4 regions of the Vibrio sp. RC586 genome follow, and region 3 is predicted to be linked to each of the others. Evidence: predicted binding sites of a transcription regulator. Region 3 holds the regulator's gene; each other region holds the start of a gene.
What was found. Region 3 encodes PurR, which represses purine synthesis genes. Its sites were predicted from a motif close to TNANGNAAACGTTTNCNTNA; they were not measured.
Positions count from the first base shown of each region.

Region 1: a site for PurR is predicted at 2,045-2,064, ahead of pckA (phosphoenolpyruvate carboxykinase (ATP)). Genes of this name have one in related genera too.
Region 2: a site for PurR is predicted at 3,066-3,085, ahead of VOA_RS03675 (NupC/NupG family nucleoside CNT transporter). Genes of this name have one in related genera too.
Region 4: a site for PurR is predicted at 2,597-2,616, ahead of purT (phosphoribosylglycinamide formyltransferase 2). Genes of this name have one in related genera too.

Region 1 is NZ_ADBD01000005.1:240,524-245,456, forward strand. It holds gene gspC (type II secretion system protein GspC) at 1-386, opposite strand, end outside; gene hslR (ribosome-associated heat shock protein Hsp15) at 616-993, shown strand; gene hslO (Hsp33 family molecular chaperone HslO) at 1,027-1,902, shown strand; gene pckA (phosphoenolpyruvate carboxykinase (ATP)) at 2,239-3,867, shown strand; gene VOA_RS14410 (AsmA family protein) at 4,006-4,933, shown strand, end outside.
Region 2 is NZ_ADBD01000013.1:424,603-429,535, forward strand. It holds gene VOA_RS03680 (Ig-like domain-containing protein) at 1-1,559, opposite strand, end outside; gene VOA_RS03675 (NupC/NupG family nucleoside CNT transporter) at 1,813-3,018, opposite strand; gene VOA_RS03670 (LysR family transcriptional regulator) at 3,236-4,183, opposite strand; gene VOA_RS03665 (lytic murein transglycosylase) at 4,261-4,933, opposite strand, start outside.
Region 3 is NZ_ADBD01000013.1:218,950-223,882, reverse strand. It holds gene VOA_RS04495 (TVP38/TMEM64 family protein) at 1-12, opposite strand, end outside; gene VOA_RS04500 (TfoX/Sxy family DNA transformation protein) at 334-921, opposite strand; cyclic di-GMP riboswitch class I at 1,037-1,124, opposite strand; gene purR (HTH-type transcriptional repressor PurR) at 1,283-2,293, opposite strand; gene torD (molecular chaperone TorD) at 2,671-3,333, opposite strand; gene torR (two-component system response regulator TorR) at 3,558-4,262, shown strand; gene elyC (envelope biogenesis factor ElyC) at 4,367-4,933, opposite strand, start outside.
Region 4 is NZ_ADBD01000007.1:358,405-363,337, reverse strand. It holds gene VOA_RS12485 (phosphoribosylglycinamide formyltransferase) at 1-265, opposite strand, end outside; gene VOA_RS12490 (thiopurine S-methyltransferase) at 604-1,260, shown strand; gene purT (phosphoribosylglycinamide formyltransferase 2) at 1,353-2,528, opposite strand; gene VOA_RS12500 (AEC family transporter) at 2,682-3,557, opposite strand; gene cdd (cytidine deaminase) at 3,717-4,604, opposite strand; gene VOA_RS12510 (LrgB family protein) at 4,775-4,933, opposite strand, start outside.

The sequences.
Region 1 (4,933 bases), on a different contig from region 3:
ACCGCTAAACTTTTTTGCGCTTCATTACTGGCGACCACCCCAGAGAGCACCAAATTCAAACGAGTTTTTGGTGCATCGACGACCACTGGCTGCTCGACTACAGGAGCTTCTTTCGGTTCGGTAAACACGCCAAACAGCTCACCTTTTTGTAGTACGCTGATATCGAGTGGCTGGCGATCTGATTTTAGGCCAGAAAGCGTTGGACTCCAGCTTGGGACTTGCGTTTGCCCCCCTTGGATCAACCAGACCATTTTGCCAAGTGTCCAAGCGGAAGCGACCAACAGCAGCAAGGTTAATCCTTCACTAATGGGTTTTTGCCATCGCGCCGCGTTTTGGCTTATCAAACGCGGCCACGTTGCAAGCGGAGGAAGTTGTTTAATTTCCATAAATATCCACGTTATTCCTTTCTGTACTTTTACGCATCTTTTTGCGCAAACTCATCTGTACAGATGTTTTTCAATACTTTATGCAGGCATCGCAATATATCACAAGCATAGATGAGCGAACTGTCTCAAACGTTAAATTGTCGACCTGCTTGAAAAACTGCCCGCCAAACACCATTGTTAGACAAGAAAATTGGCCAAAACCTAACAAGCTTAGAGAGGGAAGTTAGCAATGAGTTCCAATGTAAATGACGTTAGGCTGGATAAATGGTTGTGGGCAGCAAGATTTTACAAAACACGCTCGCTAGCGCGAAATATGGTCGAAGGGGGCAAAGTCCACTATAATGGCCAGCGCACCAAACCCAGTAAATCGATAGAACTTGGCGCACAGATCACATTACGCCAAGGACATGACGAGAAAACGGTCATTATCGAAAAGATCTCAGACCAACGTCGTGGTGCCCCTGAAGCGCAACAGCTCTACCGAGAGACAGATGAAAGCATCGCCAAGCGTGAACGTAACGCCATGCTGCGCCAGCTCAACCCGAGTCCGGATCGACGTCCTGACAAGAAGCAGCGCCGAGATCTACTCAAATTTATTCATCAGTAAATAGCCGGACAATTCCTTATGACGACACACTCAATGGCGAACAACACGCTACATCGCTATCTATTTGAAGACCTCTCTGTGCGTGGTGAGTTAGTTCAACTGGATGAAACTTATCAGCACATGCTTTCCAGTCAGGAATACCCTGCCGCAGTAAAACACCTGATCGGTGAGTTGCTGGTTGCAACCTCACTGCTTACTGCGACCCTGAAATTTGAAGGCTCTATCACCCTGCAACTGCAAGGCAATGGCCCTGTATCTCTGGTGGTCATCAACGGTGATAACAACCAACAAGTGCGTGGTGTAGCGCGTTGGCAAGGCGATATTGACGACAATGCCAATCTGCATGATCTGCTCGGCAAAGGTCACCTTGTGATCACGATTGAACCTAAGCAAGGTGAGCGCTATCAAGGGGTGGTTGGCTTGGAAGGTAATACCCTTACCGAAGTGCTCGAAGGCTACTTCCTACGTTCTGAGCAGCTAAAAACACGTTTGTGGCTCCGTGTCGGTGAGCATGAAGGCAAAGCCTGTGCGGCTGGCATGCTGCTGCAAATCGTACCCGATGGTAAAGGCTCAGCAGAAGATTTTGAGCACCTAGAACAATTGACTGACACCATCCAGGACAAAGAGTTATTTGCTCTACCAGCAGAAGAACTGCTGTATCGTCTTTACAACCAAGACAAAGTTCAACTGTTCACTCCGCAACCAGTCCGCTTCCGCTGTGGTTGCTCACGTGAGCGCAGTGCCGCAGCGATTGTCACGGTCGCTCGTGAAGAAATTAATGACATCCTCGCCCAAGATGGCGCTGTAGCTCTGCATTGTGATTATTGCGGCACAACCTACTCATTTGATGCTGCGCAAGTGGCTGAATTGTATGCTTCACAATCATCAAATGGTTCAACATTGCATTAATTCGCCGCGTTTAACAAGCACGTAAAAACCGCCAAAAAGCCAGCCTAGCGCTGGTTTTTTCTTTTGAAAAAACCAATAAAATCAACAATCCACATCACAGTACGCCATACTTATTTTCCGCAAAGTATTAATCTTTGGCTACTGGCGCAAAGGTTTGCGTGCACGATAAAATAGTAATACCAATATATGTGACGAGTTACCTAAAACCACATAAACTTGGTGGGCAATATTTGAACTGCCTCCCTGTTTTCTCCGAGGTCCGTTGCTAGCATGGTGAGCAGATAACAATTACATAAATTCTTACAAAATCCCTACAAAATCCTACAAGGAGCACCTATGACCGTTATGGAACATACTAAGGCTGCACAACTCGATCTAGCCCAATATGGGATCACTGGCGTAACTGACGTAGTTCGTAACCCGAGCTATGAACTGTTATTTGCTGAAGAAACCCGTTCAGACCTCGAAGGTTATGAGCGTGGTGTGGTCACCGAATTAGGCGCGGTTGCGGTTGATACTGGCATCTTCACTGGCCGCTCACCAAAAGATAAGTTTATCGTTAAAGACGATACCACCCGCGATACCTTGTGGTGGACATCAGACAAAGCGAAAAACGATAACAAGCCGATTAATCAAGTGGTCTGGAATGATCTGAAAGCACAAGTAACCAAACAGCTTTCAGGTAAGCGCGTATTCGTATTGGATGGCTACTGTGGTGCCAACGCCGATACTCGCCTGAGTGTTCGCTTCATTACGGAAGTGGCATGGCAAGCGCACTTTGTAAAAAACATGTTTATCCGTCCCAGCGAAGATGAACTAACGCACTTTAAACCTGATTTCGTGGTCATGAACGGCGCGAAATGCACCAATACCAAGTGGAAAGAACACGGCCTGAACTCAGAAAACTTCACCGTGTTTAACCTGACTGAGCGCATGCAGCTCATCGGCGGTACTTGGTACGGCGGTGAGATGAAAAAAGGTATGTTCGCGATGATGAACTACTTCCTGCCGCTGCAAGGCATTGCCTCTATGCACTGCTCTGCCAACATGGGCAAAGAAGGCGATGTCGCGATCTTCTTCGGTCTTTCCGGTACGGGTAAAACGACTCTGTCGACCGATCCAAAACGTGCCTTAATCGGTGACGATGAGCACGGCTGGGATGATGATGGCGTGTTCAACTTTGAAGGTGGCTGCTACGCAAAAACCATCAAGCTGTCTAAAGAAGCAGAACCAGACATTTACAACGCAATCCGCCGTGATGCTTTGCTAGAAAACGTGACCGTTCGCAGCGATGGTTCAATCGATTTTGATGATGGTTCTAAAACTGAAAACACCCGTGTTTCTTACCCTATTTATCACATCGACAACATCGTAAAACCGGTTTCTAAAGGCGGTCATGCGACTAAGGTTATTTTCCTATCAGCGGATGCATTTGGCGTATTGCCTCCAGTATCCAAACTGACTCCAGAGCAAACCAAATACCACTTCTTGTCTGGCTTCACCGCCAAACTGGCAGGTACTGAGCGTGGTATTACCGAACCTACCCCAACTTTCTCAGCCTGTTTTGGCGCAGCGTTCCTCACTCTGCACCCAACCAAGTATGCGGAAGTGTTGGTGAAACGCATGGAAGCGGCGGGCGCAGAAGCCTATCTGGTCAACACTGGCTGGAATGGCAGCGGCAAACGTATCTCGATTAAAGATACGCGCGGCATCATTGATGCGATTTTGGATGGTTCCATCGAGAAAGCGGAAACCAAGCATATCCCGATCTTCAATCTGCAAGTGCCAACTGCATTGCCAGGTGTCGATCCGATGATCCTTGACCCACGTGATACTTATGTCGACCCACTACAATGGGAAAGCAAAGCCAAAGACTTGGCAACCCGCTTTATCAACAACTTCGACAAGTACACCGATAACGCCGAAGGTAAAGCCTTGGTGGCGGCAGGTCCTAAGCTCGATTAATGCCAAATTGGCGTAAAAGTGATAACTGAGTAGCAAGCCCCTCTTTCGAGGGGCTTTTTTTGTTGCTGTCTCTCGTGCTTTACTCCAAGCTTGGGTGTGGATTGATGAGTAACATTGAATGATGGCAACGCAGGGATTATGAGAAAACTACTGGCCATAGGCGTAGCAGGTATTGCATTACTACTTGTTTTGGTATTAGCGGGGTTTGGAATTATGCACACTCGCTACTTCACCCCCTCTGCACAATGGATTGTCCAGCAGTTGTGGCCTGAAACCCTACGCTTTGCAAAAATCGAGTATCTCTATCCATTCAAATTGCGTTTAAGTGGTGTGCAAATTGCTACCGGGCCAGCCATCGAATTACAGCAGATGGACCTCTGGCTTAATCCTTATGGTCTGCTAGAACAAAAATTAGAGATCGACAGTGTTCTAATCGATGGGGCGAACCTCATCCATGGTTTACCTGAGTTTACCTTGCCGGATGCGGTGCATCTCAATCAACTCGCACTGCACAATATTGACTGGGCGGATCAAGGCATTATCGCTCGTGGGGTGAGCTTACAGATCAAACAACCGGTTTGGGATTCACCGCAGCAGTTGTTGCCGTATGGCAAAATCCAATTTTCCGCCGACCAAATCACCTTAGATGGCGAAGCCTTTGATCAAGTGCTAGTGGATGCCAATTATCAAGCACAAGACAGCACTGTGTATGGTTTCTCGTTCAACTGGCAGCAAAGCCCAATCACGGGACAAGCAGAGCAGTACCCTGAAGGCTGGTCACTGATCAATGTCACCATTAACCAGCTCAAGCTGAACCTCGATCAATGGCAAGACCATCCACTGTGGTTAAAAATCGCCCCCCAAATTCATCACATTAATAGCTTAGATCTGCTTAACAGCCAGCTCACAGCCAACGGCGTTGACTGGGAAAACCTCAATCTCTCCGTGGAGGATTACTTCTTACAACAAGGCTTCTGGCAACAGCAGCAAGGCTATCTTTCCCTGAATGCCGATTCCGCCCAGTGGTTAGCCGCACAATGGGTAGAACCCAATGCCGAATTCACCT
Region 2 (4,933 bases), 210 kb from region 3:
TTCTGAGTTTGCTCTACCACGCTGATTACGGCAGCGGAAGAGGTCACGTTCGTTCCTGCTGCATCAGTCGCTTTCGCAGCAACGGTATAGTTACCAATCGCACTCGGCGTCCAGCTGTAAGCAAAAGGCTCCGTTGTATCCGTTGCAACTACCGCGCCGTTGACCACAAACTCCACTTTCGCCACATTATTGGTTAGTGACGTTGCATCAGCGGCAATGTTGACCGGTTTACCTAGACCAACGGTTTGGCCGGATGTCGGCGAAGTCAGTGAAACCACCAGATCTTGATCGCTCACCGTCACGCTGACTGCGCTTTCACTGGTGTTGCTATCGTTGTCCGTAGCCACTGCTTTCAGGGTTTGATTCCCCGTAGTGGTGGCTAGCCAGTTAACCACGTAAGGTGCTTGAGTCACCACGCCTAAGCTGTTGTTGCCCGCAAAAAACTCCACTTGCGTGACCGAGCCATCGGCATCACTGGCTTGCGCCGCCACACTGACAGTTGAGCCAGCAAGAATCACTTGGTTCGCCGTTGGGTTGGTTAATGTCACTACAGGTGGCGTTGAACAAGCGCCTAAACCACTCCATGCCTCTTTCCAATAACTTCCAACACCTGGCTCATACGCCCAACCAGAGCTGGAAGAACACCAACCGGCGATATCGCAGCGATATTTTTGGTTTTTATTTTGTACCAACTGCCCTGCCGAATACGCGGTTCCCGCCGAATACACAGGTAAACCTGCGCAACCTGCATTCGAGCCACTGCTGACCGTTAAAGTCACTGCTTGGCTCACGGTAGACTGGTTGTCATTATCAATGGCTTTGGCTTTAAAGGTATGACTGCCGACAGCGGCATTCCAATTAAACTGGTAAGGCTCAGAGCTATCGGTTACGACAAGTTGGCCATCAACATAAAATTCCACAGCAGTAACACTGCCATCACTATCAGCAGCATTAGCAGCCACCGCTAAAACATTCCCCACGGTTAACTGCTCACTGCCCGTTGGGCTAGTCAACGTCACAGTTGGCGGAACAGGGTTACCGGTCGGTGTTACGCTGATACTTACGGTGCTGCTGGTGGTTGCACCTTGGTTATCGGTCGCAATCGCGGTCACTGACGTTGCACCCAATGCTGCCGTCCAGTCCACTTGATATGGGGCTTGTTGATCAATCGCAATACTCTGTGTACCGACTAAAAACTCCACTTGAGTGATGCTGCCATCGCTATCTGAGGCACTGGCTTGTAATCCCACCACCGAACCTTGTGGGATCTTGGCGTTATTGAGCGGTGATTGGATGGACACTTGAGGTGGGATATTCGCCCCTCCGTCACACTGTCCAAGAATTTGCCATGCGTCCCATTGCCCAGAATGGGTTGCGGGATCGTTACCCTGAGTCCAGTAACGCGCTTGGTAAGCGGTGTTGGTTTTTTGAACTTTGTCGCTGCCGACATACACGGTGTTGCTGTCCCACACTGGCACTCCGGCACAGTTATAGGCTTGTGCAGAGTAGCTTACCCCCAAGCTGGCGGTAATCACGGCTGCTAAACAATAGCGCTTCATGTTTCTCTCCTGTATTAGATGATGTCGCTTATAACTAATACTCCAGAGTGGAAGTTTTGCATGCTAATCCTCTGATTAGTTTATATTTCTCGGCACAGTGTCACTGACTAGCACGGAACTCAACATAACTTTCAACGCTTTTTCGGCACGATTCACGAATCCCTCTCCATACAACCTATATCGTATTTATGCTGACAAAGCGGGCATAAAAAAAGCCAGCGATGACGCTGGCTTGTTCTTTATTAAATCAAAATCATAAGGACAAGATGACCCCAGCAATCGATGCGCTCATTAGGTTGGCCAACACGCCAGCACCAATCGCACGGAAACCATACTTAGAGATGAACGCACGACGCTCAGGCACCAAACTGCCTAACCCGCCAATCAAAATCGCCATGGTGGAAATATTCGCAAAGCCACACAGAGCAAAAGTAATGATCGCTTGTGAGTGCGCACTCAACTGCTGCTTTACTTCGATGAGTTGAATGAAAGCCACAAACTCGTTCACCACCACTTTATTACCAATCAGCGAACCTGCGGTGATCGCTTCATGCCATGGAATACCAATCAGCCAAGCCACCGGAGCAAAAACATACCCCATAATCAGTTCAAAGCTCAGCTCGATGCCAAACCAGCCACCAACCCAGCCTAACAAGCCATTTAGCAGAGCAATCACACTCACGAAGGCGAGCAGAGTCGCACCCACCGCAACAGCGATTTTAACGCCGGACATGGCACCATCAGCAATCGCTTCAACCACATTAGTCGCTTTAGGCAGATCCAATTCGTCATCCGCCGTCACCACATCGATTTTTTCGATTTCTGGCAACATGATTTTGGCCATGAGCAGACCGGCAGGCGCCGACATAAACGCCGCCGCAATTAAGTAGTTAAGCTCAACCCCCAGCGAGGCATAACCGACCAAAGTACCACCTGCAACCGAAGCCAAGCCACCTGTCATCACCGCAAAAAATTGCGAATCGGTCATCTTGTTCAGATAAGGTTTAACCACCAGCGGCGCTTCAATCATGCCCACGAAAATGTTTGCGGTAGCGGAAAGGGATTCCGCACGACCTGTGCCAAGCAATTTCTGCAAACCACCACCGATGAGGTTAATCACTTTCGGCATGATGCCTAAATGGTAAAGGCCAGAAATCAGTGCGGAAAAGAAAATGATGATGCCGAGGACATTGATCGCAAACACAAAACCCACACTGCCATTGGCAAGGCCACCAAACACAAAACCAATTCCGTCTTGTCCATAGTTGATCAGTTGTGACACTGCGCCTGTCACACTATTCAGTGCATCTTTACCGGCTGGCACGTACAGCACCAGTAATGCGAAGAAAATTTGCAGCAATAACGCTAACGAGACTGTACGCAAATTGATATTTTTTCTATTGGTAGAAAATAACCACGCAATCAACAAAATTGCGCCCATACCGAGAAGTGATGACATAACGCCGCCCAAAATGTGAGTAGAACAGGAAAGACGGCGATTTTAGTGAAGGAAATCGTATGCGCAAGGCGCATTTGTTAATCACTCATTACCAAACCAGTGAACAAAATGCGCTTTTCTATAACCTGCTGATTTTATTAAGACTAAACGTTTGCTTATGAGTTATCTTTTCCATTTGGAAAATATCTTTTTAAAACCAGCAATAATTTCTCCGACTTTACGCAGAGGTAAAACGGACATAAGGCTGTAATCTGGCATCCCAGTAACAAGGGGTACCAAGTACCTGCTTGATAAAATCAATAACAGCCGATGTCTTTTTAGGCATATGCTGCCGACTTGGATAAACCGCATAAAACGGCATCTGTTGATCTGCACACCATTCCGGCAACAATTGAATCAGTTGTCCAGTTCGAAACTCATCTCGCAGTAAATAGGTGGCCAAATAGGCTATTCCCCACCCAGCTACGGCGGCATCGCGCACCGCTTCAGCCAAATCGACTGAATAGTTACCGGAGACTTTAACGGTTTGACTTTGCCCATCCCGACTGAATGACCAACGCGTATAATCGCGCTCCCAACTTCGATAAATCAAACAGTTATGATCCATCAGCTCCACTGGTTGAGTCGGTGTGCCATGACGCAGTAAATATTCTGTTGATGCAGCCACCACAAAACGACAATCTGCAATGCGTTGTGCCACATAGCCTTCCGGCAGTTGCTCGTTACTGGTGATCCACAAATCGAGCCCTTCTTTAAGCATATCAACTTTATGATCAAACAGATGTACTTCGACTCTAAGATCGGGGTACTGCTGGCGAAGTTGTTCTAAGGCAGGTAACACATGCAAAGTACCGAACGATTGCGATAAACCAAGCCGGAGCAGGCCTGCCACCTCATCACGCTGATCTTCCATTTCACTTTGCGCGTTAGTCACTATCGTGAGCAGCTCACTACAATGGGAATAGAACAAATTGCCGGCATCAGTCAGAGTAAAACTGCGCGTGGTGCGCTGCACCAGTTTTACCCCAAGTGACGCTTCTAATGCGGCGAGCTGTTTACTGACATGGGAAACCGACACACCTAACGCATGCGCAGCAGCAGTAAAACTTTGATGTTGGATTAACACCGCAAATAAAGCCATCTGACTGGCACGTTCAGCAAGCAAACTCAATCCTCATTAAAATCTTCTCGCAAGAAAAAAATAGAGGGCTCCCAGGAGCCCTCTCGTATCGTCAGTTTCGATCAAAATTTGATCCGATCCGCAAGATGGCTAACCGCGAGCGCAAAGTAGTAAGAGCGGTTCCACTTCATCAGTACATTGTAGTTGTTGTAAACAAGATAAATACGCCCCGCTTCATCATCCGGCATGATCAGCCAAGCTTTCACATCACCAGAGCTAGAAAGAACAGGCAGTGGCTTACCGTCATAACGAGTCACGCCCAATTTACTCCACTCTTGTAAAGTTTTGCCTTTTTCAGGCTGGCGACCTTCAAGATCATGATTAAAACCTTTCGGGATTTTTACTTGGCGTCCCCAAGTGTACTTATCATCCCAGCCTGATTGGCTAAGATAGTTCGCCGTGGAAGCAAATACATCTGAGCGGGTTCCCCAAATGTCTTTTTTGCCATCGCCATTACCGTCTGCTGCAAAATTCAAAAATGAACTTGGCATAAATTGGCATTGACCCATTGCGCCCGCCCAAGAGCCTTTCATTGTTTCAGGTGCAATATGGCCTTGTTCTAAAATCTGCAAAGCTGCCATGGTTTCTTTACGGAAAAACTCTTCACGACGACCTTCGTACGCTAGCGTTGATAACGCATCAATCACACTGAAGTTACCCGTTAGCGCACCGAAATTACTCTCTACACCCCATAAAGCCACAATAAATCTGGGTTGCACACCATACTGCTTACCA
Region 3 (4,933 bases):
TTTTTTATTCATGTAAAGATACCTAGTAATCATTTCGATGTTTTGGCAAGTGACAAAACACTTAAGTCAAGTATACCCAAACTATTTGGAGTTGCAGGTTGGCAGCAAGTCAGCGTAGCCAATACCTAACAGCCTCAGGAATGAATACACACATACTCACTGAGTTCAAACTCGCCAAATTAGGCGTGATTGCTGAGACTCTAAGAATAAAGAAAGGGGAAGAGCAGGATTTCTTTCAAAAAATAACGTGCCCAGATGGACACGTTATATGTACGTATGTCTTGGTGTGTTCACACCTAAATCTTGACGTGATTATGAACCTAAAACAGTAGGTTAGAGGTGCCTCAAGAGTTCATCACGACGATTTTGTGGGATCACTGACCAATGCTTACCTTCAATCGCACCTTCTAGAGCCCATAGCAACTCTAAGCTAACTTCTGCTGAGTGAGTACGCTGAATCGCTTTATACGCTTCAACAGCACCATGAGAGTGTAGTGATTCAACATTCTCAATCCCTGCTTTTTTGAGCATCCTTTCGGTTGCCAAGCGTAAGTTAGGCAGATCTTTTAAGCGCTCAGGTTTTGCTTGAGCTTGCGTTTCACGCTCTGCCTTAGCGACTTCAAGTGCAGCGCGAGCTTCAGTTAAGATGGAGGTTGGATTGCTCCAACAATCTTCAGGTAAAGCGTAGTACTTAGTTACGACAGGAAAGCCACGTTTCTTATAAACGTAAGGTTCATAACCTTGTAGTTTGAATTTTTCGATTGTGGCATCGTCCGCACGGATGTGCAGCGTTTCATTAACCACAAGCGCAAACATAGTTTCGTCGACGAAAATACCAAAGCCACCAAACATTGAACGAGATTTCACACGTCCTAGCTGCTCAAAGAGCCGCATTGAATCTTTTAATACTGGTTTATTCATGCTGTTAGTCTCGGAGTATTGTTACATACGCCACCAAATCAGGTCCGAGAAAATTAGCAAATGCATGCATCGGCCATGTCAATGATGAGTCAACATAGTGTATGCATTTTTTGCCATCGGTAACCCCGCTACCTACCATAAACTTTTGGTTTAGGCCGGAGGCTTTGCGTCCCACTTTTTCAAATGGTTTGCCCTGTGCGTGACATTTTTCCTGATAAAAATTAACCAATCTTGGCTTATTCTCACAACTTGGTATTTCAAATGTGAGAATAAGCTAAGTTATTAATACCTATGCTACATAGGTTTTGTCAAATTTATGTGACAAGCTTTCAAATATAGGCGTCATGAATTGTCAAGAAAGTTAGTTTTTTGTCAAGTCTTTCACTGTGTCGCGCTCGACAATTTCAGGATGCATTTCGAAAATTCGACGTTCGTGTTCTTTATCCTTGATGCGCTCTAACAAAATTTCAAAGGCGTTTTTCCCGACACGACGTTTCGGTTGGTGTACGGTAGTCAGCGGTGGTGAGAAATATTCCGCTAATTCAATGTTGTCGTAGCCAATCACGGAAATGTCTTCAGGTACACGGATGCCTTTTTGTTGCAGACGGCTCATCAAACCAAGTGCCATAGTATCGTTGAAACAAAACACCGCAGTTGGACGCTTATCCATAGCAAGGATTTTATCGGCAGCTAGCACCGCCGTATCACACTCAAAGTTGCCTTCTAAAATCCAATCTTCATTAACCGGCAATTTTGCCTCAGCCATAGCACGGCGGAAGCCTTGAATACGCTCTTGGCATGCTGCTTTAACAAAGTGACCGCTTAAGCATGCAATATCAGTATGACCACGGTCAGTCAGGTATTTGGTAGCCAAGTAACCACCTTCTTCTGAATTGTCGATGATTTTATCAGCGTGTGAGGTTTCTGGACCCCAATCCATGATTACTTTTGGAATGTCTTTGTGTGCATCCAGCATCTCTTGTAGCTCTTGGGTCAAGTCTGAACACATGACCAAAATGCCATCAACCCGTTTTTCAGCCAACATGCGAATGTAATCACGTTGCTTTTCATAGATGCCGCCTGTGTTACACAAGATCAGAGTGTAACCTTGGCGATAACAGTAGCTTTCTACGCCATCAATCACTTCAGAGAAGAACAAGTTAGTGGATTGCGTCACTAACATGCCGATGGTGCGAGTGGTGTTACATTTCAAGCTCCGTGCAACAGCGCTAGGAGCATAGTTGAGCTGTTTAACCGCTTCTTGCACTTTCTCCTGTGTGGTTTCAGCCACAAAACGAGTTTTGTTAATGACGTGAGAGACGGTAGTCGTTGACACGCCAGCAAGGCGTGCCACATCTTTAATCGTAGCCATAGAGTGTTCCTGTCGATGACTGCTGATGCCAGCGAATATTATTGGTTAATTAAATCAGCAGAAGTAAGGCGAGACTGAGCGAATCTTCACACTCTGTGCAGCAATGAGCGGTACTAGGCCGTACGTAAAGCGCTTCAATCACAATGCCTAAAGTAATAAAAATACAAAAACCGCCAAAAATTAGCGGTTTATATTTTTATTCGTTTTTTATCGTTTGCGGGTGGATTTTAGACTGCAAATCTGTTCACCGCAACGAAATTCATTCATCAAACTTTAAGTTATTTCGCGATCAATTCGTCTAGGCAAACTCTATTTACTGTGCCAAAGAGTCAGTTTGGTGTTGAACGGCAACCTTAAGTAAGAGAGTGACAAGACACTTATTCGATATTCGTATTCAGCTCTTGAAGGTAATCTTTGTCTTGTCTCACGAATGCCAATGTTAAACGAGCAACGGCTGCGTAAAGTCCAAAGTCATCAAATTGAGTGCAACGCTCAACAAAGGTGGGTAACCAGTTGAGTAAGTGTTGTTCGATAAATTCAGCTTGTGCTTTCGATGCGTTATCCAAGTCCGCAGCCTGTTCATTTTGATTAGCACTAATGGCAAGGTGAGCCAAAAAATCGAGCTGAATTGCGAGATGGTCGGCGGGTTCATTGAGGTTTTGAGCCACCTTAACGCCTTGCGTGGCGAGAAGCTCGCGCATTTTTTGTGCGGGTTTACCGTTTAGTAGCCCTTTATCCGTGTAGACAGATGCGTAAGGTAGAGCTGAATCACGATCGGACTTCAAAAATAAATCACAGAAATCCGCAGCAAGTTCAAGCTGAGCATCGGTTCTATCTTGCAAACGATTCAGCGCTTCTATCAAACTTTTCACATCTGTGGTTAGGCTTTCTTCTGCCGCGAGTCCAGTCAAAAATGTGCGGATTTCCGCTGAATGGTAGTGTGCGAGATCTTGTTCAGTCAGCTCTTTAATAAATAGGCTCGACAACCACCAATAGACTTCTGCGCGTTTTTCATTGAGGATTTTCAGTTCTTGTATCATTTTTGCACTCCCAATCGGTTGGCTCTTAGTCTAAACCATAAAAATGAACAGCTATCATGCTGAACATGTCTATTTGTGAAAAGATGCAAATGAGTTGTGAATGTGCTGAGTGGGGCTTGAGTTGCATCAAGAAAAAGTGATGTTTCTCACGATTTTTCTCGAAATATTAATAAATATGAATAGAATAACCCTGCGATAAATCCAGTTATTTAAAATGGTGCATTATGAGCTATCACGTACTTGTGGTTGAAGACGATCTCGTTACCCGCAGTAAGTTGAGTGGTTACTTTCAAAACGAAGGCTACCAAGTCACACAGGCGGAAAGCGGAGCGCAAATGAGAGAAGCACTAGAACTCAATGATATTGATCTGGTGTTGCTGGACATTAATTTGCCCGGTGAAGATGGTTTGCTATTGACGCGAGAACTACGCGGCCAATCGGAGATTGGCATTATTTTAGTGACAGGACGCACAGACAGTATCGACAAAATCGTTGGCCTTGAAATGGGGGCAGACGACTATGTCACAAAACCCGTTGATTTACGTGAGCTGCAAGTGCGAGTTAAGAACTTGTTGTGGCGTATTTGCCTTGCTCGTCGTGATAACAGTGCAGACAAGCAAGACGATAAACTGGTTTATTTTGGTGAGTGGACATTTGATGTTCAGCGTCGTGCACTTAGCCGTAACGGCGAGCCAGTAAAGTTAACTAAAGCTGAATATGAGCTTTTAGTAGCGCTTTCTTCTTATCCTAATCAAGTGCTAAGCCGAGAGCGCATTTTGAACATGATCAGTCATCGAGTGGACGCTCCAAACGATCGTACCATTGATGTTTTGATTCGCCGTATGCGCGCCAAGATGGAAATTGATCCAAAGAACCCACAGATTTTTGTCACCGTACATGGTGAAGGTTATATGTTTGCGGGTGATTAGCTTTGGTTTAACTCATCTTGCTTGATGAGCACTTTTGATAAGAGAGTGTAAGGCAAATAAAAAAAACCGGCAGTTCGCCGGTTTTTTTGTCGCTCGTGGAAAGTTTAAGGTGTGGCAGGAGTAGGCTCAACCGCGGCATCGCCAGCTACTGTCTCTTCAATTACAGCGGGATTGGCTAGAGGCGTTTCTACATCGCCTGCTACCGTATCGCGCAGTTTTTGCCACAATAATCCCAGAGTTTCGTACCAATACTGTTCAGTCTGTTCAAGATAGCGGGCTTTAGGGATGTACTTATCCCACGGCTGAGCAATATTCAGGTGGCCGAGGAAATTGGTCGGGGCAGGTATTGGGTTTAACCCTGCCGCTTCAAATTCACGCATGGCGCGTTTCATGTGGCTAGCCGAGGTCACTAACACCATACGTTTCTGCTGTACAAATGCGGCGGCTTGACGCGCTTCTTCCCACGTATCTTTAGCGGTTTCTAGCAAAATAATGTCTGATTTGGGTACGCCGAGTGCAAGGGCGACACGCGCCATCATACGTGCGTGGCTTACCTCACTTCCTCCAGCATATCCAGAGAGGATCATTTTCGAACCTGGATACATACGGTTAATCCGAATGCCTTCGGCAAGTCGCATTAAAGCCGCGCGGCTGAGTTCAGATGTTGGGGG
Region 4 (4,933 bases), on a different contig from region 3:
AGGTTTCTAATTCGATCTGGGCTTGGTGTGCTTTACTGTACAGCACATCAAAATCTTGGTAAGGCTGGGTGACGGGATAATTCTGGCTAGAGATACCGTACAAACCACTTAAGCTATGGCGAAATAGCTTAGAGCTGACTTCATTTTGTTGGGACTCTTCTCGATTATCTTCCGTTGAGCTTGAGATTAATGGAACGGCCGCCATAACTGGAGCACGGCTTAACAGCAATAGCATCAATGCTGTGGTACGTAGCAATAGACTCATTCACTCTCCTTAGCTTGCGCTGTTGGGTCAAAAAGTGGACCTAGAAGGCGTTTCCTGACAGGGCAATTAAAGTTTGTTCAATGCGTTCAATTCCGCTCACTATGATCAATGGGGTTGAGATGCATGGTTTCCAATTGCCCTCCCGCTTCCATTTGTAAGAGTTTGTTATCCATCACATATCATTGACATAAATTCAGACTGTGTATTTTAGGTGGAGTTCCGTTATGACAAGTAAACAAATGTAACGTTAGTGGCTTTAACGATGGGGCTAAAATCGTGCTACCGAAAATTGGGGAGATCCGCTACTCTTGGCGGCAGCAAATGAAAAGGAGTGAGAGATGCGAGATCCTGAGTTTTGGCATAACAAATGGGCTGCGAACCAGATTGGTTTTCATCTGGAAGATGTGAATCCGTTACTGATTCGTTTTTGGTCTGAAACAGCACCTAAACGTGATGATAAAGTGCTAGTGCCTTTGTGTGGTAAGAGTGAAGATCTAGTATGGCTTGCTAATCAGCATGACAGTGTGCAAGGCATTGAACTGAGTCAAATTGCGGTACGCTCTTTCTTTGCCGAGCATTTTTATACCCCGACGGTGACCCGACTCAACGCGCAACATGAGTTGTATCAGTTTGATGAGTTGGCGATTTTTACCGGCGATTTTTTCACGGCTCCCGTTGAATCTGTAGATTTGATTTATGATCGCGCAGCGCTAGTGGCATTACCCAAAGAAATGCGTTCAGACTACGCGCAGCGTTTGCTGCAACTGCTTAAACCGGGTGGACGGGTTCTACTGGTCAGTATGGACTACGTGCAAACTGAGCTGCCGGGGCCACCATTCTCAGTTCCTGAAGCGGAAATTCGCATGTTGTTTGCTCATTGCGAGGTTCGCAGGGTTTATCAAGATACGACTATCGATCCTCATCTGAATAAGCGAACTACAGCGGGTTTGAGCCGTTATGCGGAAGAGGTTTGGGTGATTGAGAAAGGTGAGTGACTTTTACTCCATGACCGTCACTAAGTAGAAATGAAAAAAGCGCGCTGAAATAGCGCGCTTTTTGATGGTGCTGATAACGATAGGGTGCCGAATTAGTAATGGATCTTCACTGCTTTCGCACATTCAATCGCACGATCAGTGGCTTCCTGTGTGGTTTTGCCACGGCTTAGCGCTACACCCAAACGGCGGCGACCTGCAATGTCTGGTTTTCCAAATAAACGCACTTGCGTGTGAGGAATGCTTAATGCGTCGTCCAATCCACTAAATTGAATGTTTTGAGACTGGCCTTGGCCAAGAATCGCGGCTGAGGCTGATGGCCCATATTGCACAATTTGGCCAATAGGCAGACCAGTAAACGCGCGCACATGCAGAGCGAACTCAGACAGTTCTTGGGAAATCAGCGTGACCATTCCGGTATCGTGTGGGCGAGGAGAGACTTCGTTGAAGATGACTTTATCGCCTTTCACAAACAGTTCAACGCCAAACAAGCCGTAACCACCGAGAGCATTGACGACTTGTTCTGCTACGTATTCAGCGGCTTTGATGGCATTTTCCGACATCACTTGTGGTTGCCATGATTCACGGTAGTCTCCATCTTCTTGACGATGACCGATAGGTGCACAGAAATGAACACCATCTACGGCACGTACTGTCAGCAGCGTGATCTCGTAATCAAAGTCGACAAAGCCTTCAACAATCACACGGCCTGCGCCACTGCGCCCGCCTTGCTGAGCGTACTGCCACGCGGCTTCAATTTGTTCTGGGGTGCGAATAACACTTTGTCCTTTGCCTGATGAGCTCATGACTGGTTTACAAACACAAGGTAGACCAATGGTTTCTACTGCTGCGGCAAAGCTTTCGTAGCTATCCGCGAATTGATAATGGGAAGTCGGTAGACCCAACTCTTCCGCCGCGAGTCGACGAATGCCTTCACGGTTCATCGTCAGGCGAGTCGCATTGGCGGTCGGAACCACATTCAAGCCTTGCGCTTCTAACTCGACCAATTTGCTCGTGGCAATCGCTTCAATTTCGGGTACGACAAAATGAGGTTTTTCTAAATCAATGACTTGCTGCAATGCATCGGTATCAAGCATATCAAATACATGGCTGCGATGGGCAACCTGCATGGCAGGCGCATCGGCGTAACGATCACAGGCGATCACTTCGAGGCCAAGACGTTGGCATTCAATCGCTACTTCTTTACCGAGCTCACCAGAACCAAGCAAAAGTACTCGTGTTGCGTTATCCCGAGTTGCTGTCCCAAACATAGACAATCCTTATAGTTATTCAGTCAACATTAGCAAAAAACAGCGGCCATGATACTGGAACAAAGCAGAAAAGAAAACGTTTGCTTCCCGCTGTAACCAGTCAGATTAGCTCATGTTTGGTCAAGTTGATGACAGTTTTGTGGAGAATGTCCATCATAGAGAAAGGGCGATAAAGAGCAAAATGGGTAGGCTCAATAAGCTGAAGAAATTCCCAAATAGCACCATAGCGGCAACCTGAGCCGGTTCTATGTGGTAGCGTTCGGCAAAGAGGTAGTTCATCACCGCGGGTGGCAGCATGGTAAACAGCACCATCATTTGCAGTTGTAGAGGGGGTAGGGGAATGAAAAGATAAATCACCACAAACGCACAAGCGCCAGTAAGTAAAGATTGCACCGTAGAAATGATGCCCACTTTCAGGCCCTCTAAACGCAGATTGATCATTTGCGACCCGAGTGAAAGCAGCATCACCGGAACGGCGGCTTGCCCGAGTAAAGCGGTGGCGTTGTATAAGGGTGACCAGACAGAGACTCCACTTAGATTGAGTAGTAAAGCCAGTGAGGATGCTAAAAAAACAGGAGCGCTGAGCACTGTTTTCAACACGCTGCCTTTGCTTAACATGGCAACGCCTAAGCTAATGTGCAGACACATAGAGACCACAAACAGCAACACGGCAGAGGGGAGTGCTGTTTCGCCAAAAGCATAAGTAAACAGGGGAATCGCTAAATTACCGCTGTTGCGAAACATGTGTAGCGGAGCCCATGTTTTAAATGACCATCCGCCCAAACGACACACTCCTAGCATCAATACGCCAGGCAACAATACGGCAATGAGAGCTGAGATTAGCAGGGGTGTCTGCTGTGTATCCAGCGGCATGTTGACCAGTGAAGAAAACACCAACGCAGGCACAAAGGCCTCCATATTGATGCGATTGATCGGGCGAAAATCGGGTTTGAGCCAGAGGCCAATCAGATAACCAATCAGCACCAAGCTGATGACCGGAAAAAGTATCGCAACGATTTGTTCGAACATAGCTCGCTAGAGATGCGTGTAAAAAGCGCAAATTATCAGGCTTTATTCAGAACGTCATGGTAGGTGATGGAAAAATGTGCGCACGACAGCTTTCGCAAGCGGTTTAGCAAAAGTGTTGGTACAAAAAAGTGAAGAGGCCAGCGGCCTCTTCTTTTCGATTTACAGTGAAAGATAGGAGAGCGGGATATCCGGATTAATCACTTCCAGTGTCGCTTGTGTATCGGCAAGATGGCTGATTTTACCGGTTGTACTTTCTACTAGTGCAGCGGCTTCGATTTCCTCAAACGATTCACCCATCATCATGGCTTGTGCTAAGGCCACTTGTAGCGGTGGCAAGCTTGGGTTAAATGCAGCATTTTCGGCATACGCGCCAAGGTAAACTGCACCACTGCGCATTTTCAGTGCAACCCCACTGAAGTTTTGGGTATAAGGTGAATGGCTGATGTTCATCGCACGCAGGGCTTGTTGGATCAACTCTTCATCATCGTTAGTGGTTTTACCATGATTGACTGGGCTCATCAGGCCTGAATCAATACCGAGATCGGCAGGGCCAAACGATTCGGGTAGATACTCTTGTAAGCTTTTTGCTGCACGTTTTGGAAGCTGGATTCTCAGCGAAGAGGCGGTGGTCAGCTCATTCATAAACTGGCGACAATGGCCACAAGGACTGAAGTTGATGGTAATGTCGGCAACGCCTTGTTCACCTTTCATCCAAGCATGGCTGATGGCGCATTGCTCTGCGTGAACGGTTTGACCTAATTGTGCACCAGTGAATTCCATATTTGCACCAAGATAGAGGCGACCTGAGATGCCACGTACGATGGCGCCTACATAAAATTCGGAAATAGGCGCAAAAGAGTAAGCGGCGGCAATCGGTAAAAGCGCAACGCGCAGGTCGGCATCTTCAAGTCCGGAAAGGGTCAATAATTGCTGGTACTGCTCGGCAGAGAAAGTAGCATCGAAATTGTTGGCCAGCACCAATTCGCGTAAGTAAGGGGCAAAAGAGGCGGGCATCTGTTGTAATGCTTGTTCAACACGGTTTCTCATAGTGATTCCTTTTCGTAGCATGGGATCCTATTTTAGGGAATATGAGATTTTATTTAGTGATTTAAGTCACACTAAAGGCTGCAATAATTATCAGTGTTTCATTGTTAGAGTGATGTCACACATGATATCGATTGCAGCCCGATGATATGTGATATCACTCTAAGAGTGGTTTAGTTCAGCCAGAGAGCCAACGCGAATAAGCTTGGTGCAAAAACCGAAGTAATAACGCCGCATATCACTAAAGCTAAAGAGCTAAAGGCGGCATCACGCGGATCTTTCTCGGCGCATGTTGCTGTACCGAGAGCGTGAGAAACGGTTCCCATCGTCAA